Regions from separate parts of the Caproiciproducens sp. NJN-50 genome, predicted to be linked through region 2. Evidence: predicted binding sites of a transcription regulator. Region 2 holds the regulator's gene; the other holds the start of a gene.

Region 1 (14,943 bases), 1.4 Mb from region 2:
GTGCGCAGAAAAAGAGCAGTTCAGTTGAGCGGGACGGTATCAAGAAATCCCCCGACAGTCCAAGGCTTTAACCCGCGCGGCGATTCTGCCGCGCGGCTTTTTTCGAAAGGAGGCGGGCGCGTGTCCGCACCGCTCTATGAAGCATTGGTCCGGCACGCCGCCCTCGGGCGGGCATCCTTCCATACGCCGGGCCATAAAAACAATCCCGCCGCCCTCCCGGACGGCCTGTCCCGGCTCGATCTGACCGAGCTGCCGGATACCGGCAGCCTGTACGACGGCGGCGGTCCGGTCGAGCGGGCGGAAGAACTGGCCTCCTCCCTGTTCGGCACGGCGCGCACCTGTCTTTCCGCGGGGGGATGCACGCTGTGCGTCCAGGCGATGTTCCGCCTCGCCGCCCCGCACGGCGGAACAGTCCTCTGTGCCCGAAATGTCCACCGCAGCGCGGTCGGCGCGATGGCGCTGCTCGGGATCGAACCGGTCTGGGCGATGCCGGAGGATCTGGTCCATGCGGTGGACACCTGCGGAGCGGACGTGAAAGCCGTTTATGTCACCAGCCCGGATTATTACGGGCGGCTGCTCGACATCGCCGCGATTTCCGCGGCGTGCCGCAAAAAGGATCTTCCGCTTCTGGTTGACTGCGCGCACGGGGCGCACCTGATGTTTACCGAACCAAAGCTGCACCCGCTTCTCCGCGGCGCTTCCATGACCGCCGACTCCGCCCACAAGACGCTCGGCGTCCTGACCGGCGGAGCGTGGCTGAACATCGCGGACTCCCGCTTTGCAAAGGACGCGAAGGAGGCGATGGCCCTGTTCGGCTCCACCAGCCCTTCGTTTCCGGTTCTCGCCTCTCTCGACCTGTGCCGGGAGCGGCTGGAACGAAATTCCGGCGCCTTCCCTGTTCTGCAGGAGCGCGTGAGCCAAATCCGTTGCCTGGCCCGGTCGCGCGGGATTCCCTCGCCCGAAGGCCTCTGCGACCCGACGCGGCTGGCGCTGAAAACGTCGGAAATCGGGCTGGCCGGCATACAGGCCGCCGAGCGGTTCCGTGCCGCCGGCGTCGAGCCGGAGTATGCGGACCGCTCGTTCGTGATTTTCATCCCGACGCCGTTCAACACCGAAGCGGACTTTCTCCGGCTGGAACAGGCCGTCCGCCGGCTCCCCGCCGGGGATCCGCTTCCTGAAATTCCCTCTTTTCCGCCGCTCTGCCCTTCCGTCGTTCCCCTGCGGGAGGCGGCGCTGGCCGAAACCCGGTCTGCCCCGCTCTCCCGGGCCGCCGGAGAAACCGCCGCGCAGATCGCCTGCCCCTGTCCGCCGGGCATTCCCGTCGTCATGCCGGGCGAGCGGATTTCAAAAGAGGCGGCGGAGTTTCTGCGCGGCACTGGCATTTATGAAATAAAAGTGATAAAATAGAATAGAACAAAGTATTTCATCATCAGGATCTCACGAACGGGAGGGATACGAATGAAGCTGGTATTGGCGATTGTAGGCAACGACGACAGCGGCATGGTCTCCTCGGCACTGACCAAGGAGGGCTTTTCCGTCACAAAGCTCGCGACAACGGGCGGATTCTTGAAGAAGGGCAACACAACTTTTATCGTCGGCACGGAAGATGAAAAGGTGGACCAGGTCATTTCCATCATCGCCGGCCAGAGCCGGCGCCGCACGCAGCTCGTCCCGAGTACCACCACCATGGATATCGGCGTCTACTCCGCGTTCCCGGTGGAAGTTACCATCGGCGGTTCCACGATCTTTGTGCTGAATGTGGACCGCTTTGAAAAGGTATGAGTTTGAATTTTGAAGGTTTTTCCGGCAATCCGGAGGTCAAGAGGAGCTTGTCCCTTGCCTTTGATGAGGGACGTTTTCCCCACGCGGTTCTTCTGGAGGGTTCTCCGGGCAGCGGAACCGACATCCTCTCCGGGATTCTTGCGAAGGCGGCTGTCTGCCTTGCGGAGAACGAACGGCCCTGCGGGCGCTGCCCCGGCTGCGTCAAGGCGGCCGCGGGCTCCCACCCGGACATCCTGACGCTGGACGGCGACGGCAATCCCCGCGTTTTTCCGGTGGACGCCGTGCGGGAGATCCGCGCCGGAGCCTACATCCTTCCAAACGAGGCGCCGAGGAAGGTTTACCGTCTCTTAGGCGTGCATAACATGGCGGAACCGTCTCAGAACGCGCTTCTAAAAGTTCTGGAAGAACCGCCCGAAAACGTGATTTTTCTTCTGACCGCCTTCAGCGCTTCCGCCCTGCTGCCGACCATCCGGTCCCGGGTGCAGATTTTTACTCTGGAAGACGGCGGGGGGAGCGAAGAGGGCCGCGGGGAAGCGGCGGCGGTCGCGCGCGCGGTCGTGGCGCCCGGCGAGGCGGAGCTGCTGTTCCAAACGGCGCCGCTCATCCGGGACCGCGACCGACTGCGCGCCGTTCTGGCACAGCTTTTTTTGCTGCTCCGCGACGCCGCCGTGCTTCGGGCGGGAGGAAACTCCAGCCTCTCCGGCGAAAGCGGCGCGGCGGCGTACCTCGCCTCCAAGCTGACCCGGAAAAGCCTGATGCTTCTTCTGGAGGAAACCGGGCGCGCCCGGCGCGCGCTGGAGCAAAATGCAAACGCGGCGCTTCTGGTCACCGCCCTGTGCGCGGGGCTGAGGGAAGCGGCCGGAAAATCATAAATGGAAACAGCGACGAAAAGGAGGGCCATATGGCCGAGGTAATTGGCGTGCGATTTAAGAACGTCGGCAAGGTCTATTATTTTGACCCGGCCGGCAACATCCTGAAAAAGGGCGACAAGGTGATCGTGGAGACCGCCCGCGGAGTGGAATGCGGGGAAGTCGCCATGGAAAACCGCCAGATCGGAGAGGAAGAGCTTGTGCAGCCCCTGCGCCAGCTTATCCGCACCGCGACGGAAGAGGACCTGCAAAAGGTCGAGGAAAACAAGAAAAAAGAAAAGGCGGCCTTTGGGATCTGTCTGAAGAAAATCGCCGCCCATAAGCTGGAAATGAAGCTGGTCGACGTGGAATACACGTTCGACAATTCGAAGATCCTGTTCTATTTTACGGCGGACGGACGCGTCGACTTTCGCGAACTGGTCAAAGACCTCGCCTCCGTTTTCCGTACCCGCATCGAACTGCGGCAGATCGGCGTGCGGGACGAGGCGAAAATGCTCGGCGGGCTCGGCATCTGCGGCAAACCGTTCTGCTGCGCGACGTTCCTCGGCGGGTTCCAGCCCGTTTCGATCAAAATGGCCAAGGAGCAGGGCCTTTCGCTGAATCCCGTGAAAATCTCCGGCATCTGCGGCAGATTGATGTGCTGCCTGAAATATGAGCAGGAGACTTACGCCAGCCTGCTGCGCAGCGTCCCCGGGATCAATTCCGTCGTCATGACGCCGAAGGGGCGCGGGGTGGTGGCGGACAACAACCTGCTGACCGAGACCGTCTATGTCCGGCTCGACTCCTCCCCGGACACCCCCACGCAGGCGTTCCGCGCCAGAGACGTCCGCGTATTGAAAAGCGGAAAAAATGCAGTCAGCAAGGACGAGATGGAGCAGCTGAAAACCCTCGAGGGGAACTAAATTTACGGTTGCAATTTTGCATTTTTATGTTACAATAGGTCTATATAAAGTATTGGAGGTGTTCCTTTTATGGCATATGTTATCAGTGATGATTGCATTTCCTGTGGTGCCTGCGCCGGTGAATGCCCGGTGGAAGCAATTTCGGAAGGCGATGGCAAATTCGTGATTGATCCGGAAAAATGCACGGAGTGCGGATCCTGCGCGGAGGTCTGCCCCGTCGGTGCGCCGAAACCGGAAAACTGATTCCGACAGGACAAAAAGACGGAGCGTTCTGCGCCCGTCTTTTTTCTTTTTCAGCCAATTTGAAACGCCATAGGAGGACCGCAGCAATGGAACGCCGGGATGTTCGCCTCCGGGCGGAGGAAGCTCTCCGCACAGACGGGAAGCTGGAGCCACTTTCTTCCGGCTTTTACGCCGTCACCGGAAAAAATCACACCTTTAATACCGACACAATCCTGCTCGCCGATTATTCCATGCCGCGCCCCGGTGAAACCTGCGCCGATTTCGGCACGGGCTGCGGCACGATCCCGCTTTTATGGTGCGCCCGGTCCGCTCCGCAGCGGGTATACGCGGTCGAGCTTCAGGAGGAAGCCTGTGAACTCGCGCGCAGTTCCGCCCGTTTCAACGGGTTGGAGAACCGGATCGAAATCGTGCAGGAGGATATCCGCCTCCTGAAGGACAATCGTTCCATCCCCCGCAGCCTCGATCTGATCGCCTGCAATCCTCCCTACCAGCCGGACGGGTCCGGACAGCACAGCACACAGGAAAGCCGCCGGATCGCGCGGCACGAGGTCGCCTGCAGCTTTTCCGAAATCGCAGCGTCCGCCGGGGCGCTTCTTCGCTGGGGCGGACGCTTTTTTTTCTGTCTTCGGCCCGCGCGCCTCTGCGACGCCATTCCGGCGCTCCGGACGGCCGGGCTGGAACCGAAACGGCTCCGTTTTGTTCAGCAGCGCGCGGACAAGGCCCCTTTCCTGTTTCTGATGCAGGCGAACCGGGGCGGACGGCCCGGCCTTTCGGTGCAGCCGGCGCTGCTGGTCGAGTCGGAAAGCGGCGGCTGGTCCGAAGAGATGCTGAGAATCTACGGAGATTACAAGGAGGGGCGGACATGAGCGGAAAGCTGATTGTGGTCGGCACGCCGATCGGGAATCTGTCCGATTTTTCGCCGCGCGCGCGGGAGGCGCTGGAAAGCGCCGACTTTATCGCGGCGGAAGACACGCGCGTTACCGTAAAGCTGCTCAATCACTTCGGGATCAGGAAGCCGATGATCTCCTATTTTGAGCACAACAAATACGAAAAAGGAGACGTGATCTGTGAGAGGATCGGGGCCGGAGAAACCTGCGTGCTGGTGACCGACGCGGGAATGCCCGCGATTTCAGACCCCGGTGAACTGCTGGTCGCTCAGTGCGCCGAACGCGCCCTGCCCGTGTTCGTTGTCCCGGGTCCCAGCGCCGTCATTTCCGCTCTGGCGGTTTCCGGACTGCCGACCGGGCGCTTTACCTTTGAGGGTTTCCTCAGCGTTTCCAAAAAAAGCCGGCGCGAGCATCTGGAAGAGCTGAAAACGGAACGGCGCACCATGGTGTTCTACGAGGCGCCGCACAAGCTTGCCTCCACCCTTGCCGATATGGCGGAAGCCTGGGGCGGCGGGCGGCGGGTCGCGCTGGCGCGCGAATTGACGAAAATCCATGAGGAGGTCATCCGCACGACGCTGGCACGGGCGGCGGACCGTTACGTGGGGGAGACCCCCAGGGGAGAATTCGTGCTCGTGATCGAAGGCGCGCCGGAACCGAAGCAGGCGGAGTCCTCCGCCGCGGACGCGCTGAAGCTGGCGCGGGAGTATCTCGGCCAGGGGCTGTCCGCGCCGGAGGCCGCAAAGCGGGCCGCGGCGGAAACCGGGCGCAGGAAAAACGAACTTTACCGGGATCTGACGCACGGCTCCGGAAAAGACTGAATACGCGGCTGGGTTTGCCAAACGGACTCCGCTTTTTTCTTTTCAGTCTTAATAACTGCATTTTCTTCCTTTATACTGAAATTATCATGATAAATTAGGTGAATGCGAATGAGTGTAAAGGAATACGCGAAACAGACCGTTGCGAAAGCGGCAAATATCATCCGTGGAGATTCCGCCCGGCACGGGGAGTGGAAACACCAGTTAAACGAATTTGCTGTCTGTCAGTGCGGAAGCCCGCGGGACATGATCTCCATCCTCGGGTCTTTTTTCAAGTGGAGCATCATCTCCATACTGATTGGCGCCGTGGCTGGCGGGGTAGGCACTCTGTTCTATTTCTGCATCCGGTATGTTACGATGCTGCGCACCACTTACGGATGGCTGATCTGGTTTCTTCCACTGGGCGGTCTGGCCATCGTGTTTCTCTATCACATGGGCAAAATCACGCAGCCAAAGGGAACGGATCTGGTGATCGAAGCGGTGCGGTCACCGGAACCGATCCCCACCATGATGGCGCCGCTGATTTTTATCGCAACCGCAATTACGCACCTGTTCGGCGGTTCGGCGGGCCGCGAGGGAGCCGCCCTTCAGCTTGGCGGCAGCCTTGGTTACCGGATCGGGAGCCTGTTCCGCCTTGATGAAAAAGATCTGCACGTGGTTACCATGTGCGGCATGGCCGCCTGTTTTTCCGCCCTGTTCGGGACGCCGCTGACCTCCACTCTGCTGGTAATGGAAGTGATAACGGTCGGCGTCATGTATTATTCCGCTCTTGTTCCCTGCATCGTCGCCTCTATTGTCGCGGCGGGCATCTCCCGGTCGTTTCATGCGATTCCCACGCAGTTCACCGTCACCGGAACGCCCGATATCGGCGTCTTGCCGCTCCTGCAGGTGGCGCTGCTGGGAATCCTGTGCGCGCTGGTCAGCATCCTTTTCTGCTTTGTAATGCATGGCACTGGCCTGCTCTGCAAAAAATGGATTCCGAACCAATACATGCGTGCTGCGGCCGGCGGGGGCTTGCTCATTTTCCTCTCCCTGGTGTTCGGCCGGGATTACCTGGGCATGGGCAGCGACGTAATTGCCGCGGCCTTCCTGCAAAGCTCACGGCCGGAAGCGTTTTTGCTGAAACTTCTCTTCACTGCCGTGACGCTCGGCGCGGGGTTCCGCGGCGGCGAAATTGTTCCCGCTTTCTTTGTCGGGGCTACGTTTGGCTCCTTCACCGGCAGCCTGATCGGATTGAACCCTTCCTTTGGGGCGTCCGTTGGCTTTATGGCGGTATTCTGCGGGGTGACAAACTGTCCTTTGACCTCGTTTGTCCTCAGCGTCGAGGTTTTCGGTGAAAAGGGAATCATCTACTATCTTCTCGCCGCCGGAATCAGCTACATGCTCTCCGGGTATTCCAGCCTATACAGCCAGCAGAAAATCCTGTACGCAAAAGACAAATCCCTTTATATCGGCGGCGAATAAAGCACAAAAAAGCGGGCGCCTCACAGGGTGCCCGCTTTTTTGTGACAGACCGGCTATTCCATGATGGAAGTGATCTTAGTGCTCACACGAACGGCATCACGCCGGTAATCAAACCTGAATTTGCGCATCACCCGCTGCACGACACCCTGCGCGGTTTCCGACGTGACGGTCTGCAGCATGGCAATATACTGCGTCGCACTGCAGGAGGCCACCGTGTCCCCTCTTCTCATTCCGGTCAGAATGGCATTTTTGAGCTTTTCAGAGGCGGCCCTGAGGACTTCCGGCTCCGGCATGCCGCCGTCCCTGCCGTTCATCGTAAACAGAATCAGGAATATGGAAAGGCCGGTGCGCGGCATCATCCGGACCTGGGACCGATACAGATATTTAAACATATCGTAATCACAGTAAAAAGCCCCTTTGATTTTTGTCTTCTCCTGAAGGTCGCTGTGGATGCTTTCCAGATCCGTCTGCGGCCGGCTGCTGTCCGATATCCGGCTGACGCACGGTTTAAAAAGGCCGCTGAGATTGACCCCGAATTCCTGGTAGAACAGCTTCACAGTGCGGTCGTAGTGGTCGAACGCCTTCCCCTCGCAGCCCGTGTTTGAATAAGCCTGCAGCAGCAGAATATGGACCGGCTCCTCATAGGGGAACAGGCGGAGCGCTTCTTCGCAGACCGGGATCATCTCCTCAAAGCGGTCCTTTTGCGCCAGCAGGCCGCAAAGGCCGACAACACAGCGGAGATACAGTCCCATATAGCGCGTACTCTGCAAAATCACCCAGGTTCCATAGGAAGATTTCGGCAAAAAGCCGTTCTGATAAAGCCCGATCGCCTTCCTGTACCATCGGATCCGCTTTTCAACCGGGGCTTTTTGCAAACAGGCTTTTTGAGCGTATTCAAGGAACCGCTCGGAATCCACACTGCATTCATACTGGTTGTTCCATACGTAGGTCCCGTTTAAAAAAATAATAAATTGGGACTGGTCGCCGGACAAGTCCCCCAGAATCGTGCGCGCCCGGTAAACGAGGTTCTTCAGGGCATTTTCCGGGTCCCCGCACTCGCGCCCGTCCCAGATATCCCGGAGAAGCCGGTTCAGCGGCACGGGAACATTGCGCTGCGCAATGAGATATTGAATCAGCATCCAGACCCTCTTGGTACGCCCTTTCAGATTTGTCAGAGTTTTTCCGTTAATGGTAATTGAAAATTCGCCAAACATCTGGACGCTGATTTTAGTATTTTTCCCGGAATACAAACTCATCGCTTCCCATCCGAAATTCTACATTCAGTGTACCATAAACCGCGACGATTTACAATTCTGGAACCTCGGCTCTGTAAGAAGTTAATTTTCTTCCAGTTTCTCCAAAACGAGCTGATGGAGACGTCTGCTTTCGTTTAAATCGATCACCCGCTGGTTCCGGCTGCCGCGAAACAGCAGCGTCAGATCCTTCTGCTCCTGCAGAAACGGGCCGTCCACCAGCACGTCCGTCCGGTCAAGAAGGTCCTTGACCTCAGGGTCACGCATCGCCAGAAGCTCCTCGTACCGATACCCGGAGTAGGTGGTCACATCCAGCCCGGCGGAATGCACAAGGGAAGCCAGCTCCGCCAGCGGGCCCGGCTGGCAGAACGGTTCGCCGCCGCTGAAGGTAACGCCCCTGAGCAGCGGATTTTCGCGGATCCGGCGGAAAAGATCGTCCGTATTCATCACGGTTCCGCCCTCAAACGGGTGGGACTGGGGATTGTGGCAGCCCGGGCAGCGGTGCGGACACCCCTGCACGAACACGACGAACCGGATGCCCCTGCCGTCCACGATGGATTCCGGCTCAACGCCGCAAACGTTCAGTTCAGATGCCATGCTTGACCCGGTCCCTTTCCTCCGCGCGTTTCGCGTCGTTGAACCGGTCCAGCGTGCCGACCAGGTAGCCGGTGATGCGGCGGATGCGCTCGAATTTCGGCCCTTCGTCCTCCGTCCGGTGGCAGTGCGGGCACTCGTTGTCGATGATCCCATTGTAGCCGCAGACCGGGTCGCGGTCGACCGGATGATTGACGGAGCCGTAGCCGACGCCGCTTTCCTTCATGCAGCGGATGATGGCCTCGAACGCCTCCGGGTTTTTCGTCGTGTCGCCGTCCAGCTCCACATAGCTGATGTGGCCCGCGTTGGTCAGGGCATGATAGGGAGCCTCCAGTTTGATTTTTTCAAACGCGCGGATGGGAAAATAAACGGGAATATGGAACGAATTCGTGTAGTACTCCCGGTCGGTGACACCGGGGATCTTTCCATATTTCTTTTGGTCGATCCTGACAAAGCGCCCGGAAAGACCCTCCGCGGGTGTCGCGAGAAGCGTAAAATTCAGCCCCGTTCTCTTCGATTCGTCGTCCATGCGCTTTCTCATATGGCCGATGATCTCAAGGCCGAGCTTCTGGCTTTCCGGGCTTTCGCCGTGGTGTTTTCCGGTCAGAGCCTTCAGCGTTTCCGCGAGGCCGATAAACCCGACGCTCAGCGTGCCGTGCTTGAGGACTTCCTCGATGCTGTCCTCCCAGCCGAGCTGATCGCTGTCGATCCAGACGCCCTGGCCCATCAGGAACGGATAATTGTAGACTTTTTTGGAGCACTGGATCTTGAATCGGTGCAGCAGCTGCCGGACGACCAGGTCGATGCGCTTGTCAAGGATCTCATAGAATCTGCCGACGTCTCCGTGCGCCTCGATGCCGATGCGCGGCAGGTTGATCGAGGTAAAGCTCAGGTTCCCGCGGCCGCAGGTCACCTCACGGTCCGGGTCGTGAACATTGCCCATCACGCGCGTGCGGCAGCCCATATAGGCGACCTCCGTATTGTAGTCTCCCGGTTTGTAGTACTGGAGATTGAACGGGGCGTCGAGAAAGCTGAAATTCGGGAACAGGCGCTTCGCGCTGACCCGCACCGAAAGCTGGAACAGGTCGTAGTTCGGGTCCCCCGGATTGTAGTTGACGCCCTCCTTGACCTTGAAGATCTGTACGGGGAATATCGGGGTCTCCCCTTCTCCGAGGCCCGCCTTTGTCGCGAGCAGCAGATTTTTCATCGCCATGCGGCCCTCCGGCGACGTATCCGTTCCATAATTCAGGGAACTGAACGGAACCTGAGCGCCCGCGCGCGAATTCATGGTGTTCAGGTTGTGGATCAGCGCTTCCATTGCCTGATACGTGGCGCGGTCTGCTCCCCTGACCGCCGCCCCGACCGCATACCGGTGCGCCTTGGCCGCCTCCCGCTCCGCGATCTCCTCAAAGCCCCCGGCGCGCTGATGCTCCGGCAGATATTGAACGAAGCGGATGCCATATTCGTCCGCATTTCCCATCGTGATGTCATCTCCCACCGCGCGGCGCGTCTCGACGGTCAACGCGTCCGCGTCGGCGGCTTCCATGCCGTGGGCAACCTGAAAATATTTGGAAAGCTCCTGAAAATAACACCGGCGGAACGTTTTGGCGACGCCCGGAGCCATGGAAAAGTCGAAATTCGGGATGCTCTGGCCGCCGTGCATCTCGTTCTGGTTCGCCTGAATCGCGATGCAGGCCAGCGCCGCGTAGGAGCTGATGTCGTTCGGCTCGCGCAGCGTGCCGTGCCCGGTGCAGAAGCCTCCTTGAAACAGCTTCAATAGGTCGATCTGGCAGCAGGTCTCCGTCAGCATGTAGAAATCTTCGTCGTGGATGTGGATGTCCCCGCTCAAATGTGCGGCGGCGATATCCTTCGGCAGTATGTAGTTGTTGATAAAATATTTGGAGCCCTCCGAGCCGTACTTCAGCATCGTCCCCATGGCGGTGTCCGCGTCGATGTTGGCGTTTTCCCGCTTCAGGTCGATGTCCTTCGCGTCGCGGAACGTCAGCTGGCGGTAGATATCCATCAGGTCGCCCTCAGCCTGCCGGATCTTCGTATGCTCCGCGCGGTAAAGGATATAGGCTTTTGCGGTTTTTGCGAAATCCTTCGCAATCAGCATCTCCTCCACGGCGTCCTGAACCTGCTCCACCGTCGGCGTGCCGCCGCCGTCGAACTTCCCGGAAATCCGGGAGGTCAGGCGGTCCAGCTCCTCCCCGGTCATTTTTTCGGTCCCCACCGCCAGATTTGCCTTTTCAATCGCACTGCGAATTTTTTTTTCATCAAACGGAACGACCGACCCGTTTCGTTTCTGAATCCGTGTCGCCATATTAACTTCATCCTTTCCGGTTCTTTTCCACCGGAAGATCGTTCCGGCGGACGAGTGTAATAAGAATTATACTTGTTTTTATCCGGAATGTCAAGAAAGGATCTACAAGATATAGTGTGTTAATTTTTTAATTTTCGACAGTGAATACCATCTGTAGTTATCGCTTATTTACTGCCATGTCCAGGAGCGGCCGCCGTCGACCGTCGCGAGCAGACCGTGCGCGGCCAGAATCCAGCCGTGCCCGTCGTCCGTAAACTGCATGGGACAACGGTCCCGCGCCGTATCGAAAGTGTCTTCCCCAAGCCCCTTCGGCAAAAGATGAGGATCCCACGTTTTGCCCGCGTCCTGCGTGGTCAGCAGTTCATATCGGATTTCCGATTCTCCGGAGGATCCCGACGCGAGAAGAAATCCCCTGCCCGCAGACAAGAGGGCGGCCGCAACGGCACCGTCGTCCTTTAAAGCGATCGTTGGGCTTTCCCAATCCGTTTTCCCGCCGGCAAGGCGGCTCAGCGCGCTTTGGTTGGATATCACGCTGTCCCCGCCGCTGTACGCGGAGGGGTTCCACGTTTTCCCGCCGTCCGCGGTCCGGTAAATCCGCCCTCCCTTTACGATCATCGCTCCGCCTTTTTTGTCAAAAAACCGGAAGCAGTCCGGCGTTTCATTTGGAGCAAGGCCGCCGCACAGCCTGCTCCATGTGACGCCGCCGTCCAGGGTATGCAGAACCGAAAGCGAACCGTCCGAAGCGCCGACGGGCGCCGCCAGAACCCAGCCCTCCTCCGGGCTGATAAAGGACAGATTTTCGACAAAGTACTCACCGGTAAAGCTCTTGACCGTCAGCCAGCTTTGTCCTCCGTCCTCCGTTTTCAACAGCGCGTTCGGATCGGAGAGTTCTCCCAGTCCGTAGCCGGTCCGGCTGTTGACAAACGAAAAGTCGACGGTCGGCGCCGGCGCCGGGTAGAGCTGCTGCCAGTTGTCCCCGCCGTCTTCGGTTTTCAGCAGGTAATCCCCGCGGTTCGGGTCCATTCCGACGGCCCATCCCAATTGAGCGGTCTGAAACACAATTTCCCTCGCGCTGGTGATTTTCTGGGTCTCCTCCACATTTTCCGAATTCGAAGCACCGGCCACCTGAAAGCTTTTTCCTCCGTCGCGCGTGACGGAAAGGCCGCCGTCGACCGGGCCCGCGCCGACATTCAAAGGGATCCATCCGGTCTGCGAATCCACAAAGCAAAGCCCCTGCGGAGTCGGGCGGACGCTTTTGACCCCGCCGGCCTTGCTCCAATGCAGCCCGCCGTCCGCCGTGTGGTACAGCTCCCCGTTCCAGGTGGCAAGGTCGGAGGTCAGGAACCACCCCTCCTTGGCATTCAGAAAATCCACGCCGGCACAGCCCGCTCCGCCCTCGTCCATCTTTTTCTGGAACTGGCGCCGCCAGCTCCTCCCTCCGTTCGACGTGTATCGGATGGAAACGCTGCTTTTCTTCCTGTTCACACCGACGACCCATCCGTTTTTCCCGTCCGCAAAGCACATTTGGACCGGGATAAAATCCTTGATTCCGAATGAAACGGCAGTCCAGGCCGTTCCGCCGTTCTTTGTTCGCAGCAGACGGCTCCCGGTGAGCGCAAACGCCGTCTGAGCGTCTCCCGCCCACAGCGCGGGCTTTGATTCGGATTCATCGGAAGAACTTTTCCACTGCACCGTCCAGCTCTTCCCGCCGTCCTTCGTGTGGAGGACGGAATAGCGCACCAGTTTGGAAACATTGGCAGCGGCGGCCCTGGACGTTTCCTGCGAAACCGCCCAGCCTTCATTTTGATCCGCAAAAAGGACCGCGTCAAGCTGCCGGCTGTCGTCACCTGTTTTGGTCCAGGTTGCTCCGCCGTCCTGCGTCGTCAGAAGCTGCGACCGGTAGGAATCGGAACCGGATTCATACCGGTCCCGGATCATCCATCCGGCATCGCCGTCGAGAAAATCGATGCTGTGAAGCTCAAAATGATTGTCCTCCCCTGCGATCTGTACCTCTTCTCCCGGTTTCAGGCCCGCTTGCGAAGAAACGGACTGCGAGCTGCCGGACGCGGGCAGGGAGTCAGCACCGCTGCTTTCCTCCGAGCTTGACGGGGTCGGCGAGCACCCCCCCTGCGCCGTCAAAATGAAAACTGCCGTAAGGATTCCAATCCATCTTTTCAACAGACACTCCTCCTGTCCGAAAAATCACCGGGCGGCAAAGTGATTCACAGCCCAAGCATAAATCGATTCCAGCACGGGAAGCAAGCCCGTGCCTTCGCCTGTCAAGGCGTATTCCACCCTCGGCGGGATTTCCTGATACTGCCGCCGCTCGACCAGGCCGGATGCGGTCAGCTCCCGGAGGCTTTGGCTCAGCATCATGTCCGTAATTCCGGAGACACGCTGCCGGATTTCTCCGTAACGGGCCGACTCGCCGTCGCGCAGCGCCCATAAAATGCGCAGCTTCCATTTTCCGCCGATCAGCGATACCGCGCGCTGCAGAGGCGCATCGCTTTCCGGCCCCGGCGCGAGGGGACTTTCCTGCAAATACTGGTTCTGTTCCTCCTCGCGCCGGTTCCGCTTCTCCCGTTTTTTCTTCTTTTTCAATCCGGTCCGCCCCCTCCGCGCGCCGCGCGTTTTCGCCGTGCCGCCTCCCTGGAAAACGGGCATCCGCAGAAGTCCTGCCGGTACAGCCCGTATTCGCGGGAAAGCTCGATCGACCGCTGATACCCGCGGCTCTTCTTGAAATCGGAGGGCAGATAAGGCACTTCGTACTCGCCGGAAAGCTCCTGCCCGATCTCATTGAGCTTTTGTGCGTCTTTATAGGGACTGACCGTCAAAGTCGTAGCAAAAAAATCGTATCCGCCCGCCCTGGCGTACTTCGCGGTCTCCTCAAGCCGCAAACGGTAACAACCCGCGCAGCGTTCGCCGCCCTCCGGTTCCTGCTCCCTTCCGCGGGCCATTTCAAGAAACTGGCGGACGTTGTAACGGCCCTCGATGAATCGCGCGGGATAGCTCTGCGGCAGTTCGGAGAGCAGGCGCTTGACCTCCGCCGCGCGTTTTTGATACTCGTCTTCCGGCAGGATGTTCGGATTGTAGAAAAACACCGTGATCCGGAAACACGGCGAAAGCTGCTCCAGGACACTGCTCAGGCAGGGGGCGCAGCAATCGTGCAGCAGCAGCGTGGGTACCCGGCCTTCAAAGCCGTTGATGATTTCCAGCATTTGATTTCTGTAATTGATCTTGTTCATGATGCGCCCTCCTTATCTCTAAAGAATACCATTCATTTTCCGTTACAGGGTTTTACGGGCCGCCGGTTTTTCAGACCTCATGATGTTTTATTCCGTCTTTTTATCCCGCGGCAGAATCGATATTCCAAGCTCCTCAAGCTGTTTCAGGTCGACTTCATCCGGCGCGCCGCTCATCAGCTCCGCGGAGGAAGCGACTTTCGGGAACGCGATGACGTCGCGGATGCTGTCGCAGCCCAGCATCAGCATGACCATGCGGTCCAGGCCGAACGCCATGCCGCCGTGCGGCGGCGCGCCGTAGCGGAACGCGTCGATCAGGAAACCGAAGCGCCTCTGCGCCTGCTCCGGGGTAAAACCGAGCACCTTGAACATCCTTTCCTGAATATCGGGCCGGTTGATGCGGATCGAACCGCCGCCGAGCTCGTTGCCGTTCAGCACCATGTCGTAGGCGACGGCCAGCACGCTGCCGGGGTCGGATTCCAGCTTGTCGAGGTCCTCCTCGCGCGGCATGGTGAACGGATGATGCATTGCGACAAAACGGTTTTCCTCCTCGCTGTACTCAAACAGAG
Region 2 (14,943 bases):
AATAGATCGCGTGAAACAAGTAGCCGAAGACCAGCATCGCGGCCGTATTGAGCAGAAGGCCGCCCGCCGCACCCTCAATGGTCTTATTGGGGCTGATCGTAGGACAGAGTTTGTGTTTCCCCCAAAAAGTCCCGGCAAAAAAAGCGCCGACATCGGCCGTCCATGCGGAAAAGATCCCGATGATCACATAAAACATGCCGTGCTCGCCGCCGATATCCCGGAGGCTGATGATGGTTCCCAACGCGGAAGGAATCAGCAGGGACATGCTGTAGATGACTCCGACTTCACGGAATGTAATTTCGGAATGGTAAAAAATCAGCGCGGCGAAGATTACGACGGTATATAAAAAATACGCGACATCATGCCGGAAAGGAGTTGAAAGAAACGGAAATACCGCTGAAAAAAGCAGGCTCGGAATCAGAAGAATCAGATTTTTGGCAAGACCCAGCGCGGTGATGATCTCATTGACCGCGAGAACGGAGATAAGCCCAATCGCAAAATTCAAGGCAAGCGGAAGCGTGCTGTTGCAGATGACGATCGCAGCCAAAAAGATAGTCAAGGTAATTGCCGAAGAAATTCTCGTTCTCAATCAAATCCCTCCGAAACGCCTGTTGCGGGCGGCATAGAGTTCCAGTGCCCGGTCCAAATCCTCCGGCCTGAAATCAGGCCAGAGAATATCCATAAAAATAAATTCCGAATAAGCGGACTGCCACAGAAGAAAATTGGAGATTCTCTTCTCTCCGCTCGGGCGGATGATCAGATCCGGGTCGGGCTGGCCGGCCGTATATAATTTTTGTGAAAAAGCCTTTTCGTCAATTTTTTCCGGGGACAGAACTCCATCTTGAACGTCTTGAGCCAACAGCTTCGCCGCATTGAGAATCTCGGCGCGCCCGCCGTAGTTCAGCGCAATATTGAGAACCATGCCAGTTCTGTTTTTGGAAACCTCTGCGGTTTCGTCGATCAATTCTCTCAGACGGGGATCGAAGGCGGTCTCGTCACCCAGAAAACGGACCTGAATGTTTTCATCCAAAAAATTCGTGAGCGCATCGCTGAGATACTGCTTAAACAGCTTCATCAGGGTAAGGACTTCATCCTGCGGCCGCTTCCAGTTTTCCGTCGAAAAAGCATAAACCGTCAAATGCCGGATTCCGATTTTGCTGCAGTAACGGACGATGGTTTTAAAGACCGCCGCGCCGGCCGCATGGCCGGCGGACCGGGGAAGCCCCCGTTTCTTTGCCCAGCGGCCGTTGCCGTCCATAATGATCCCAACATGTGCAGGCAATTCCTTCATCGACATCGATTCTATATCTCCAAAATTTCCTTCTTCTTATTTTCCAAAACCTGGTCCGCTTCTTTGCAGTATTTGTCGGTCAGCTCCTGCGTCTGTTTCTCGGCAGTCTTTAAATCGTCTTCCGTCAGTTCGGAATTTTTTTTCTTCGCTTTCAGCTTCTCCATGGAATCGCGCCGGATGGAGCGAATCGCCACCTTGCACTCTTCCGCCATTTTGCCGATCTCCTTGACCAGGTCGCGCCGCCTTTCTTCCGAAAGCTGAGGAAACGTGAGCCGGATCACCTTGCCGTCGCTTTGGGGATTGATGCCAAGGTCGGAAGTCTCAATCGCGCGTTCGATCACCTTGCAGAGAGAAATGTCCCATGGCTGAATGGTCAGCACGCGCGCTTCGCTGACGGAAACGGCGGCAACCTGACTGATCGGGGTCGGTGATCCGTAATAATCCACCCGGATCTTATCCAGCACGGCGGGATTGGCCCTGCCCGCGCGAATCGCGCCATAATCACCCGAAAGGACGGAAACGCTCTTTTTCATACGGCTTTCCGCATCAGACAATATTTCTTTCATGACTCATCCTCCTTTATATCTTTTACGATGGTTCCGATCGGTTCTCCGCAGACCGCCCGGATAATATTTTCCGGCTGGTCAATGCTGAAAACCAGAATCGGTATGTGGTTATCCATGCAAAGCGAAGCGGCGGTGCTGTCCATGACCTGAAGCCCGCGGTTGAGCACATCCAGAAAGGAAAGGGAACTGAACTTGACCGCGTTTTTGTTTGTCCTGGGATCACAGTCATAAACCCCATCCACCATGGTGGCCTTCAGAACGATATCCGCGTCAATTTCGGCAGCTCTGAGAGCCGCGGCCGTATCGGTGGAGAAGAAAGGGTTTCCCGTGCCGCAGCCGAACACCACAACTCTTCCCTTCTCCATATGCCGGACCGCGCGGTTGCGGATATACGGCTCCGCGATCTGTCTCATCTCAATGGCGGTCTGGACGCGGACCTGGACGCCGAGCTGTTCCAGAGCGTCCGCCACGCCGAGCGCATTGATCGTGGTGGCGAGCATTCCCATATGATCCGCGCGCGTCCGGTCCATTTTTCCGCTGCTGCGCCCGCGCCAGAAATTTCCGCCGCCGACAACAATGCCGATCTGCACTCCCATTTCGGCGCACTCCTTGACCGGTTTGCAGATTTCCAGGACCCTGTCGAAATCGATCCCGTGGGTCTTGGCTCCGGCCAGACTTTCGCCGCTGAGCTTGAGCAATATTCTTTTATATTTTGGCTGCAATTCCAACACTCCTATTCAGTTTCTCTTATTTTACATGATGGATTGTGCAAAGTAAAGCGTTTCATCGCTAAATATAGTTATTCTTGCCAGGTTGCGGCTGACAAAGACAACCCTGGAAAACCTTTTTCAGCCGGTCATAAAAACAGCCGCCCAACTTCTTCACAATTGGCGGCTGGACATCCGTTTCCCAAGCGGTGAAAAACGGATTATTTAGATTTGCTCTTTATGATCCGATTCAACTCGTCCATAAACGTGTTGACATCTTTAAACTGGCGGTATACAGAGGCAAAGCGCACATAGGCCACTTCGTCCACCGTTTTCAGCTTTTCCATCGCATACTGGCCGATCAGGCTCGACGGAATTTCACGGTCCAGCGAATTTTGAAGCATGTTCTCGATTTCGTCGACGATCTTTTCCAGCGTTTCGATGGAGACAGGGCGCTTTTCACAGGCGCGCAAAAGGCCGTTCATCAGCTTATTGCGGTCGAACGCCTCTCTGGATTTATCTTTTTTGATTACGATGATGGGCACCGTCTCAATCACCTCATAGGTGGTAAAGCGCTTGGAACATTTCAGGCATTCCCTGCGTCTGCGAATCCGTTCTCCCTCATCCGTCGGGCGGGAATCAATTACCTTGCTTTCTGCGTAACCGCAATATGGGCACTTCATCGGTCGGATCACCTCTGGCTTATTATACCAATTTTCCTTATCAATATCAAGCGAAACTATGAAATCCTTCCTGTTAATTCTTCAACCACCCGTTTCGCCGCAAGCAGTTCTTCCAAACGGTTAAAGTTGTGCCGGTATACTTCAATAATAAAGTCTCCGCTGTAGTGAAAACTTTTCAGAAGACGCAGCAGCGCCGGATAATCCATGGTCCCGCAGCCGGGAAGCAGACAGTCAAAACCGGGCCTGTTGTCATTCATGTGCACATGGACGATTTGATCCCCCATCGCGGCGCAAAGCCGGAACGGGTCCTGCCCGCCGCGGACCGCCTGCTTGATGTCCAGCACAAACGCGCAGTCCTGGCCGCAGTATTTTTTCATTTTTAAAAGGAAAGCAGGATCGTCGCTCAGAAACTGATTGACATTTTCCTGTGCCACCGTGACGCCGAATTTCCTGCCGAGCTGAAATAAATCTCCGTACCGGTCAAAATACTGCTCCTCTGAAACCGGAGAATGCTTGTCGTTCCTTTTGCCATGAAGGACGAGAAAATCGGCTCCCAGCAAGTTGCAGACCTCCAGGTAGCGTTTGTAAAATTCCAGCCCGTCCTGAAACCTTCTTTCGTAATCGGAAAAAAGGAGAAAGCTTTCATAGCCGGAAGTAAATGGATGCAGCGACTTGACGCGGCTGCCGGTATCCGCGGCTTTCAGCCGGAGATCCCTGACAAAATCCGGTTTCAGTTCACTGAATGTATTGATAAAGATTTCAAATTCATGAAATCCCAACTGCAGCAATGTGGAAAAAGCGTCTTCCAAGAGCATGGGGTACAAACAGGCAGTAGAAATGCCAGCCTTCATAAAACCACCTCTAAATGATTATATCATATCGCCGACGGGGTGAAAAGTCCAGATTAAACCGCCTTGCATCCGGGCATCCTATTATTTGGTCAAGAACCGGGAGGAAGGCTGTAATGAAGCGAAAGAAAAAAAGGAATCTGATTACCGCGGAACTGTTACGGGTCTCCCGGTTAAGCATGGAAGCGGCCGAGCTGGTCCTTCCGGTCATCCGGGATGAAAATCTGAAGTACCAGGTGGAACGGCAGCGGGAAGCATACCGCACCGCCGCAGCGCGGTCCGCCGAGCTTCTCCGGAAAAACGGATTGGATCCCATCGAACAGCCGGATTTAATGGAGCGGGTTCTCCGCGGCTCCATTAAAACGGACACTTTCTGGAACAAGAGCGCTCCCCATATCGCGCAGATCGCCATTCACTGCACGGATGCCGCGATGAAGGATCTGGCCAAAACGATGAACCTGTCCGCCGACGAGGGAACGGAAAGCCGAAAGCTTGCGGAAGAGTTCCTGGACGCGGGGCAAAGGAACATCGACCTTCTGAAGCAATACCTGTAAGAATGCAGGCGGCGTCTGTCCGCTTGATTTCGACCCTCGATTCCGTTATAATAAGGAAAAAGCGGGAATGCCGCGTTCTGCGCGGGTCCGCAGTACATAGGAAGGGCATTGCATGGGCTACCTCAGTGTTGGAAATCTGGCAAAGTCGTTCGGGACCCAAACGGTTTTGAACGGCGTTTCTTTTGAAATACAGGAAAACGACAGGGTCGGTCTTATCGGAAGCAACGGCTCCGGCAAAACGACGCTGTTTAAATTGATTGCAGGAGAATTGAATCCGGATACGGGAACCATCTCCATGGCAGGCAAAACGGCGCTTGGCTATATGGAGCAACATGTTTGCCGCGACCTGGACCGGAGCGCGGTCGACGAGGTTCTGACGGTGTTTTCGCCGCTGATTTCCCAGGAGCGCGAATTGGAGGAAATCGGGCGGACCCTGCGAAGCGGCGCCGCGGACAACCTAGACGCCCTGGTGGAACGCCAGACCGCCCTGAACGACCGATTTATCGCGAACGGCGGCCTGACATTCCGAAGCCGGGCCCGTTCCGCCCTCCTTGGCCTTGGTTTCGCGGAGGAACAGGCCGGGGTTCCTGTGGGAAAGCTGAGCGGCGGGCAGCGCGCAAAACTGCAGCTGGCCAGACTGCTTCTCAGCGGCGCCAACCTGATGCTGCTCGACGAGCCGACCAACCATCTCGATCTTGCGTCCGTCGAATGGCTGGAGGAATTTCTCCTCTCTTCCAAAGCGGCATTTCTGGTCATCTCCCACGACCGCTTTTTTCTGGACCGGGTGACAAACCGGACTTTTGAACTGAAGAATCACAAATTAAGTCTTTACAAAGGAAGCTATACTTCCTATTCGGAACAAAAAGATCACAAGGAACTGTCTTTAAGGCGAAGCTATGAGAATACGAAAAAGGAAATCAACCGGCTCGAAGGCATCGTGGAACAGCAGCGCAGATGGAACCGCGAAAAAAATATCAAAACGGCGGAAAGCAAGCAGAAGATGATTAACCGGCTGGAACAGACGCTTGTAAAACCGGACGCTCAGGAGGAGGCGCTCTGTTTCCATTTCGGAACCGGCCCGCGCAGCGGAAACGACGTGCTGACAACAAAAGGGCTTGACCTGTCGTTTGGGGAAAACCGCCTGTTCCGAAACGTTTCGTTTGACATCCACCGCGGAGACCGGATCTTTCTGATCGGACCGAACGGCTGCGGCAAAACTTCCCTGTTCAAAGTGCTGCTCGGCCAGATTTCCCCCGACCATGGGTTCTGCCGTATCGGGACCGGCGTGAAAATCGGTTACTACGACCAGCTGCAAACCGGACTGAATCCGGAAAAGCGGGTCATTGATGAAATTTGGGATTATTATCCCCGGATGACGGAAACACAGGTCCGCAGCGCGCTCGCGGTTTTCCTGTTTCAGGGGGACGACGTTTTCAAGCAGACCTCCGCGCTCAGCGGCGGCGAACGGGCAAGAGTCCTGCTGCTGCGTCTGATGCTTTCCCAGGCCAACTTTCTCTTGCTGGACGAGCCGACCAATCATCTTGATCTCCCGTCGTGCGAAGCGCTGGAAGCCGCACTGAAGGATTACGACGGAACTCTGTTCGTCATTTCCCACGACCGGTATTTCATCAATAAAACTGCCAGCAGGATCTATGCTCTGAAGCCCGAGGGAGTCGAAGATTGCGGCGAAAGCTACTCTGAATATCTGGACCGGGTCAAGGGAGAGCGATCCGATCCTTTCGTCCGTGAAGTCCGCGGGGACAGCGGCTACAAAATGAAAAAAAAGCAGGAAGCAGCTCTTCGGAAACAAAAATCCGCCATTCTTCGCCTGGAACGGCAGATCGAGCAAAACGAAACTGAAATCGCGGATTTGCAGGAAAAGTTTTCCGATCCCGCCACCGCGAGCGACTACCAGGCGGCAATGGAACTAACGGAAAAAATCGACGCGATGAAAGCGGAAAACGAAAAGCTTTTCGAGGAATGGAGCCGGCTCTCCCAAAGCCAGGAGGCATAAAAAAACAGCGCCGGTCTTTTCGGGCCGCGCTGTACCTCTCATTTTAAGCTTTTACCGGTATGGGATCACATTGGAACTGTTGTAACTGCCTGATAAAATCATCCGCATTATTGCTGTCGACTTCGATTTTCAACGGCTTGGACAAATCAAGGCTGAAAATTCCCATAATCGATTTTGCATCGATTTTGTACTTGTCGGTAGCAAGATTGATCGGAAAATTATAACTGTTTGTCAATGTTACAAATTTTTTCACTGCTTCAATGCTGGAAAGAAGAATCGAAGACGTGTACATACAGTTACCTCCCTTAGTAATTTATCAGTACAAATATATATCAAATTTGACAAGAGGTCAATATTCAATCTGCCTAATAGATTTTTTATTAAGGTAAAACAAAATATCTACTTTTTAAAGGTGTGCAAATGAAAGTAACCGTCATTACCCTTGGATGCAAGGTCAATCAATATGAATCCCAGGTTCTGCTGAACCGTCTGCAAGCGGCCGGTTTTACCGAATGCGGCCCTTTGGAGGAAAGCGACGTCGTCATCCTGAACACTTGCACGGTGACGTCGATGAGCGACCGGAAAACGCGCCAGATGCTTCACAAGGCACGCAGGGAAAATCCGGACGCCGTTCTGATTGCGACCGGATGTCTGCCGCAGGCGTTTCCCGGGGCGGCGGACGACCAGCTAGCCGAAGCCGACATCGTTCTGGGAAACTCCAACCGTTCCTCCCTCCTGCCGGACCTGCAGAAATTCTTAAGGGACCGCCGGAGGATCGTCGATATTGTCCCCCATGAAAAAGACGAAAAATTCGAACCGATGAGCACGAACGGTTTTTTTGAACGGACCCGCGCTTTTCTGAAAATAGAAGACGGCTGCAACCGGTATTGCTCTTATTGCATCATCCCCTATGCGCGAGGTGCGGTGCGTTCCAAGCCTCTGGCCGAGCTGAAAGCTGAACTGAGGGAGTTGGCTGCCGGAGGATACCTGGAAGTAGTATTAACCGGAATCAACCTGTCCGCTTATGGCCAGGACCTAGGCCTGACACTCTGCGACGCGGTGGAAGCCGCCTGCGCGACGGAGGGAATCCGGCGTGTCAGGCTCGGTTCCCTGGAACCTGAGCAGTTGGATGAATCCGTAATCGCGAGGATGCGGCGTCAGGAAAAACTTTGCCCGCAGTTCCATCTTTCCCTCCAGAGCGGCTGCGACGAAACCTTAAAACGCATGAACCGTCATTACGACACGGAGGAATACCGCGGGATCGTATCCAACCTGCGCCGGGAATTCGCAAACGCGGCCATCACGACGGATATCATGGTGGGATTTCCGGGTGAGACCGAAGAGGAATTCATGAAATCAAGAGCATTTCTGGAAGAAATCGGTTTTGCAAAGGCGCATGTTTTCGCTTACTCCCGGCGGCCCGGCACCGCCGCCGACCGCGCTCCGGGACAAGTGGACCCGAAAGGGAAAGAGGACCGCAGCCGCCGCATGATCGAAGCCGCCCAAAAAACGAGGTCGGCTTTTTTGCAGAGCCAACGCGGGCTGACGGAGTCCGTCCTGTTTGAGCAAAAATGCTCCGCCGGCGTCTACGAAGGTTACACGGCGAATTACACGCCAGTCAGAACGCACAGCGCAGAAGACCTCCGCGGAAAAATCCTGCCGGTCCATATTTCCGAAGCTACGGAGGACTTCTGTCTTGCGGAACCGGTTCAGGGCGAGCGCGCCAAAGCTTCCACAACGTTCTGAACCTCCTGCTTGGTCTGGTCTTTGTCCAGATAATCGGAGGAATAGAACATAAAGCCGTCGCAGGAGGTCTGGCGCCCGTATTCGACCTGGCTGGCCAGGATTCCGCTGGAGTCTTTCCATGTGCCGCTGTCCGCGTCGGAACCCGCCTTATAGACCGCAAGCCCTAAGTATAATTTGATGTCTTTGCCGGTGACCAATTGCCTCCATGTTTTTGCAGCAGTGTCGAACGGCAGAACCGGATTTTCAAAGTTTACATAAAGCTGAGGACAAATATAATCCACATATCCGGATACGGAGCACCATTCCGTGACGTCCGCACCCATCGCCAGGTCGTTCTGGACATTGCCCTGCGGCGCGATTCCAAACGGCATGGAAGGTTTGACGGATTTTATCTCCTGATACACCAGAGAGACCATTGCGCTGATATTGGCCTGCCGCCAGTCGGCCAGCGCCATCGGCGTTCCGGTTTTAGCGGCGGACGTCTTGTACGCGGCATACGCCGTCTGGTCGAACGATGCGTCCTGCGTCGGATAGAAATAGTCGTCGAATTGAATTCCGTCCACATCGTATTTTTGGGCAATTTCTTTTGTGCCGTCGGCAACCAGCCGGCGGACGCCGTCGTAAGCCGGGTTGAGATATTTGCCGCCCTCAAAGTCAACCGCCCAGTCGGATTTTCCGGAATCATTTTTCCAGGTGTTGTAGATATTGTTCACCGCTAAAATCGAAGGCGTATTGGAAACCTGGATCCGCAGAGGATTCACCCACGCCTGAATTTTCAGCCCGGCCTGATGGGAGGCTTTTACCATATCTGCCAAAGGGTCATACCCCGGATTGACTCCCTGCGTTCCGCCGACAACATGACTCCACGGAAAATAGGAGGACGGATAGAGCGCATCCGCGAAAGGCCTTACCTGGACAATCAGAGTGTTCATGCCGCATTTTTTCGCATTTCCGACAATCGTGTTGAACTTTTTCAGGAAAGCCTGTTCGCTTTTATCGTCGTCCCTGCTCATATTCAGGCTCAGATAGGGCACCCAGACCGCCCGCATCTCATCCGTGCTTCCCAAATTTTGAACGGCGGCTTCCACAGAGGAAACCGCACCGGCCGCGCCGGCTGATCCGGAAACCTCGGACAAAGATCCGGAAACGGTTTGGCTGCGGTTTAAGTTGACCGCCATGGTGACTGCGATCACAACCGCAAGGAGAAAAAAGCAAACAAAAATACTGTGCCGGTTAAACAGTCTGATTACCATTTTTTTCATCCTTTCCATCATTTGACAGGAACGGGATTATCGTGTAGAATAAGGCTCTCGGAGGTGGCAGCATGTTTTTCATCATTGGAATTACCAGCGGTACAAGGGAACTCGGCCTGCGAGACTGCGGCTTTTTCCCCTGTTGTTCCATCCGGGGAAGCAGAGCTCTTGTCACATGCGTTTACCGCCAGTTTACCTTCTTCTTTCTGCCTCTGTTCCGTTTTGGAAAACGATATTTTGTCTCCTGCCCCAACTGCGGCGCGGTATATGAAATCAACCGGGAGGAAGGCAGGCGGATCGAGCGCGACCCCTCCGCCGAAATCGATCCGGACGCGGTCTTCCGCGTGGCAGGGCGTGCAGCGCGGTTCTGCCCGAACTGCGGAACACAGGTTGACCCGGAGAGCCGCTACTGCCCGCACTGTGGGGCAAAGCTGTAAGGATAAAGGAAAAAACGATGCCTGATTATATATATTGGACTTCCTATCTGATTATTATTAATCTTGCCGCGGCGGCGGCCGTTGTTCTGGATAAACACCGGGCAAAACGTCATTTGTGGCGGGTTCCGGAAAGCAGGCTCCTGCTTCTTTCCGCTCTCGGCGGCTCCCCCGCGATGCTGCTCACCATGCTTTTGATCCGCCACAAGACAAAACACGCAAAATTCATGGTTGGGATCCCGGCAATTATGACCGTGCAGGGATTCCTTCTGTATGTTGGATTTCGATTCTTAAAGTAGCCATGAAGCAGCCGATGAAAAAAATACGCGGCGTAATCGCCGCGCTTATCGCACAAAAATGCGCTTTGAAAGATTTTAATCTATTCAAAGCGCATTTTGCAAAATAGTAATATTTATTTTTGGTTTTTTATCTACGGCAAGTATTGTTCTTCTACAGCGCTGGCCACACCATTTTGAATTGTCAGCCAAAACACAGAAGTCGATGATGCGGAAATTCTGTCCGCCAATCCGTTTAGGTCCGATTGAAACGGCGTGCCGCTTGTGTCTCTGAAAATGCTGATTTTCGCATCCTTTGCAATCTCTATGGGATTTGTCTCCTTTTTAGAATTATAAATATAAAATCCATCCGGCATATCGTCTTGGGTTAAATGCAGTTCTTCCATACGCTTTTGATCGGAAGCCGTAACCCATTCCACTCGATCAGCCGCAACGGTTCCCGACTTGCAATCACAGCGGCTGAGATACGCGATGAATTTTTCCTCACGGAGAGAGTCAGACGCTTGCTGACCATGATCCGGTTGAGAAGAAGAAACAGATACAGAGCCGACCGGCTCACTGTCGAAAGGAGCTTTTGCAGAACAGGAACTCTCAAATCCGGCAATCAGCAATGCCAGCACACAAATGCACGCAATCCGGAGGCATACAGGAATATTTGAAAACAACCCTATCACCCCGCAGAAAAAAATCAGTTACCGAACAACCAGATTGACCAGTTTCGCCGGGACATAAATTTCCTTAACCAGTTTCTTCCCTTCTATTTCAGCGGAAATCTTACCGTTCGCCTTCGCCTGGGAAAGGGCGTCCTCTTTCGCGATGTCCGCCGGGACCGTCAGCCGCGCGCGGACCTTGCCATTGACCTGGACGGCGATTTCGATGGTTTCATCCACGCATTTCGCCTCGTCAAATTCCGGCCACTCCTGCTGGCAGACCATGCCGCCGAATCGCTGGTTTTCCCAGACCTCCTCGCAGACATGGGGAGCGAACAGGTTCAGAAGGAGAGTGAAAGTTCTGAGTTCTCCTTTCGTAATGGAGCCGGCCGCCGTAACATCGTTGATCAGCGACATCAGAGCCGCGATGGCCGTGTTGAATTTCAGGTTTTCAACGTCTTCTCCGACCTTTTTGATTGCCTTGTTGAACGGCACTTCCAGCTCCCTGCGGATTTCATCCCCTCCGCAGACGATGTCCTGAAGGTTCCAGAACCGCTCGACAAAGCGGCGGCAGCCTTTGATTCCGTTGGTACTCCACGGCGCGGCCTTCTCAAAATCGCCGATGAACATCTCGTAAAGGCGCATCGTGTCGGCGCCGTATTCACGGACGATATCGTCCGGGTTGACAACGTTGCCGCGCGACTTGCTCATTTTTTCACCGTTTTCGCCGAGGATCATCCCGTGGCTGGTCCGCTTGGCATACGGCTCCGGAGTGGGCACGACGCCGATGTCGTAAAGGAACTTGTGCCAAAAGCGGCTGTACAGCACGTGAAGCGTCGTATGCTCCATCCCGCCGTTGTACCAGTCGACCGGAGTCCAGTATTTCAGCGCATCCTGGGACGCGAGCGCGTCATGGTCGTGCGCGTCGGTGTACCGCAGGAAATACCAGGAAGAACCGGCCCACTGGGGCATGGTGTCGGTTTCGCGCTGCGCCGGGCCGCCGCAGTGCGGGCAGGTGGTGTTGACCCAATCCGTCATGTGGGCCAGCGGCGACTCACCGTTGTCGGTCGGCTCATAGGACTTGACGTTCGGCAGCCGGATCGGCAGTTCGCTTTCAGGAACGGGCACATAGCCGCACTTCGGGCATTTGACGATCGGGATCGGCTCCCCCCAGTAGCGCTGGCGGGAGAAGACCCAGTCGCGCAGCTTGAAGTTGACCTTCGCGCGCCCGATCCCCTTTTCGATCAGAGCATCAATGATTTTTTTCTTTGCTTCCTCGACCGAAAGCCCGTTCAGGATCCCTGAGTTGACCAGAATCCCGGTTCCGCAGTCTGTAAAGGCCTCTTCCTGTACACTGCCGCCTTTGACGACCTCGATGATGGGAAGACCGAACTTTTTGGCGAATTCCCAGTCGCGGGTATCGTGCGCCGGAACAGCCATGATCGCGCCGGTTCCGTAGGAGACCAGAACATAGTCGGAAATGAAAATCGGGATTTCCGTCCCGTTGACCGGGTTGATCGCGCTGATTCCGTCCAGCCGGACCCCGGTTTTGTCCTTTGCGACTTCCGTGCGCTCAAAATCCGACTTTTTGGACGCTTCCTCCTGATAGGCGGAAACCTCGTCCGGATTTTTGACCATTCCCTTCCATTTTTCGAGGAGCGGATGCTCCGGGGAAACGACCATGTAGGTCACGCCGTAGAGCGTGTCGGGCCGCGTGGTGTAAACGGTGAGTTGATCCCCCGCCGTCGTGGCGAAATCGACCTCCGCGCCCGTGGAGCGGCCGATCCAGTTGATCTGCTGCGATTTGACCCGGTCCGGGTAATCCACCAGTGCGAGATCGTCGATGAGGCGCTGCGCATACTCCGTGATTTTCAGCATCCACTGCGATTTTACCTTGCGGACCACTTCGCTTCCGCAGCGCTCGCAAACGCCGTTGACAACCTCTTCGTTGGCCAGGACGCATTTGCAGGAGGTGCACCAGTTGACCGCCATCTCTTTTTTATAGGCGAGGCCGTGCTTGAACAGCTGCAAAAAGATCCACTGGGTCCATTTATAATACTCCGGATCGGTCGTATTGATCTCGCGCGTCCAATCGAACGACAGGCCCAGGGATTTCAGCTGCTCCTTAAAGCGGGCCACATTCTTTTTGGTCACCTCAGCCGGGTGCACATGATTTTTAATCGCATAGTTCTCGCTGGGCAGCCCGAACGCGTCCCAGCCGATCGGATACAGAACGTTGTAACCCTGCATGCGCCGCTTGCGCGCGATGATATCCATTGCCGTGTACGACCGCGGGTGTCCCACATGGAGTCCCTGCCCAGATGGATAGGGAAACTCGATCAGCGTGTAGTATTTCGGCATGTCATGACGGTCGGAGGCGTGAAAAACCCCGGCTTCTTCCCAGCGGTCCTGCCACTTTTTTTCAATTGGTCTGTGATCATATTTCATTGATTCATACGCCCCTAAATTTGTATCATTTTGCGCGGCAAAGGAACTCCGCCGCGCTGAAAGTCAATTTAAATATGGGGATAGATACACAATCTCTCCATCCTGCCAAAGCCTGTCCAGATCGTAAAATTTTCTGGATTCTTCTGTAAAAACATGGACCACTACATTCCCGTAGTCAAGCAGGACCCAGGAGTTGGAGCGGTATCCTTCCTTATGGCCGGGTTTGAGCCCGGATTCCTCAAGCTGAAATTCCGTTTCATCCGCAAGCGCCTTTACGTGCGTGCTGCTGGTGCCGGTTGCCAGGACAAAATAATCGGCAAGGATCGACACATCCCGGATTCCGATGATCTTGAGATCCTTCGCCTTTTTGCTGTCCAATATTTTCGCAGCCTTTGCGGCCAGTTCCAGTGACGTCATTCCCAACAACCTTTCTGATTCCGTTTTCTAAGATTGATTCTGCAAAATCGTATGGTTATAGGCCGCGATGGTGTCGGGGTGGATCGGCCGTTTCGCATCGGCCAAATCCTTGATCGTGAAGACGATCCCCGCGATCATGGCCTCTTCAAGACTGTTCCTCGCGGCTTCCCGCATCCGCTCCACGCCGGGGTAATCCCTGTCGTCCGAAATAAAATCGGCGATAAACAGAATTTTATCCAAAAGTGTCATGTTCTCCCGTCCCGTTGTGTGATAACGTACGGCCTGCAGGATTTCAGGATCGGTTACGCCCAATTCCCGGCGGATGTATTCCGCGCCCAGCATCGCATGCCACAGCTTCGGGGCACACCGCTCCACTTCCGTGAGACGGATGCCATACCGGTCCATGAGGTTTCTCTGCTCTTCCCGGGGAAGGTCCTTCATGATGTCGTGAAGGATCCCGGCGGTCTCCGCCTTCTTTTCGTCCGCGCCGTACCGACGGGCCAGCTGAGCCGCCGCACGGGAAACGCATACGGAATGCTCGTAACGCTGATCCCCCAGAAGGGTTCGGATCGCTGATTGATAGGACTCAAAGTTCATATGATTCCTCCGAATACAGGTGATGTCGGTAAATGTAATCGGCGACCGCCTGCGGGACATAAGCGGAAAGGTTTTCTTTTTTCCGAGCGGCATTCCGAACCATTGTGGAAGAAATCGGCAAAAATTCGATATCGCAGATCATCGTTTTCGCCCCCGCCCTTCCGACTCTTTCCGCATATTCGTTCAGCGCTTCGCACCCACGTTCGCTCCGCGGCGCGGCGCAGACCGTTGCCAAAGAATAAATCTTCTCCGGTTCGTGCCACTTCCCCAAAGTCAGAAACATGTCCTCCCCCGTAATGAAAAACAGCTCCGAACCGGGATTCTCCCGCTTCACAGCCAAAAGCGTGTCGGAGGTATAGCTCGGGCCGTCCCGTTCGATCTCGATGGCGCTGACCTCAAATCCGTCCCGCTCCACCGCAAGCCGGCACATCTCCAGCCG

The links. Region 2 encodes NrdR, which represses ribonucleotide reductase genes. Its sites were predicted from a motif close to CACNANATNTNGTG; they were not measured.
Region 1: a site for NrdR is predicted at 11,236-11,249, ahead of EQM14_RS15280 (anaerobic ribonucleoside triphosphate reductase). Genes of this name have one in related genera too.

What each region holds. Positions count from the first base shown of each region.
Region 1 covers NZ_CP035283.1:3,117,385-3,132,327, forward strand. The annotation lists gene EQM14_RS15230 (aminotransferase class I/II-fold pyridoxal phosphate-dependent enzyme) at 121-1,407, shown strand; gene EQM14_RS15235 (cyclic-di-AMP receptor) at 1,459-1,782, shown strand; gene EQM14_RS15240 (DNA polymerase III subunit) at 1,785-2,654, shown strand; gene EQM14_RS15245 (PSP1 domain-containing protein) at 2,684-3,553, shown strand; gene EQM14_RS15250 (DUF362 domain-containing protein) at 3,623-3,796, shown strand; gene EQM14_RS15255 (tRNA1(Val) (adenine(37)-N6)-methyltransferase) at 3,883-4,662, shown strand; gene rsmI (16S rRNA (cytidine(1402)-2'-O)-methyltransferase) at 4,659-5,501, shown strand; gene EQM14_RS15265 (chloride channel protein) at 5,610-6,962, shown strand; gene EQM14_RS15270 (AfsR/SARP family transcriptional regulator) at 7,016-8,218, opposite strand; gene nrdG (anaerobic ribonucleoside-triphosphate reductase activating protein) at 8,300-8,812, opposite strand; gene EQM14_RS15280 (anaerobic ribonucleoside triphosphate reductase) at 8,802-11,132, opposite strand; gene EQM14_RS15285 (WD40/YVTN/BNR-like repeat-containing protein) at 11,301-13,310, opposite strand; gene EQM14_RS15290 (winged helix-turn-helix transcriptional regulator) at 13,335-13,733, opposite strand; gene EQM14_RS15295 (epoxyqueuosine reductase QueH) at 13,730-14,377, opposite strand; gene aspS (aspartate--tRNA ligase) at 14,465-14,943, opposite strand, start outside.
Region 2 covers NZ_CP035283.1:1,699,683-1,714,625, forward strand. The annotation lists gene EQM14_RS08155 (phosphatidate cytidylyltransferase) at 1-589, opposite strand, end outside; gene EQM14_RS08160 (isoprenyl transferase) at 590-1,297, opposite strand; gene frr (ribosome recycling factor) at 1,303-1,857, opposite strand; gene pyrH (UMP kinase) at 1,854-2,579, opposite strand; gene nrdR (transcriptional regulator NrdR) at 2,786-3,247, opposite strand; gene EQM14_RS08180 (sugar phosphate isomerase/epimerase family protein) at 3,304-4,098, opposite strand; gene EQM14_RS08185 (hypothetical protein) at 4,212-4,649, shown strand; gene abc-f (ribosomal protection-like ABC-F family protein) at 4,762-6,663, shown strand; gene EQM14_RS08195 (HPr family phosphocarrier protein) at 6,707-6,955, opposite strand; gene mtaB (tRNA (N(6)-L-threonylcarbamoyladenosine(37)-C(2))-methylthiotransferase MtaB) at 7,084-8,409, shown strand; gene EQM14_RS08205 (glycoside hydrolase family 10 protein) at 8,373-9,662, opposite strand; gene EQM14_RS08210 (zinc ribbon domain-containing protein) at 9,734-10,099, shown strand; gene EQM14_RS08215 (DUF1294 domain-containing protein) at 10,117-10,395, shown strand; gene EQM14_RS08220 (hypothetical protein) at 10,527-11,012, opposite strand; gene leuS (leucine--tRNA ligase) at 11,085-13,490, opposite strand; gene rsfS (ribosome silencing factor) at 13,554-13,907, opposite strand; gene yqeK (bis(5'-nucleosyl)-tetraphosphatase (symmetrical) YqeK) at 13,935-14,504, opposite strand; gene nadD (nicotinate-nucleotide adenylyltransferase) at 14,494-14,943, opposite strand, start outside.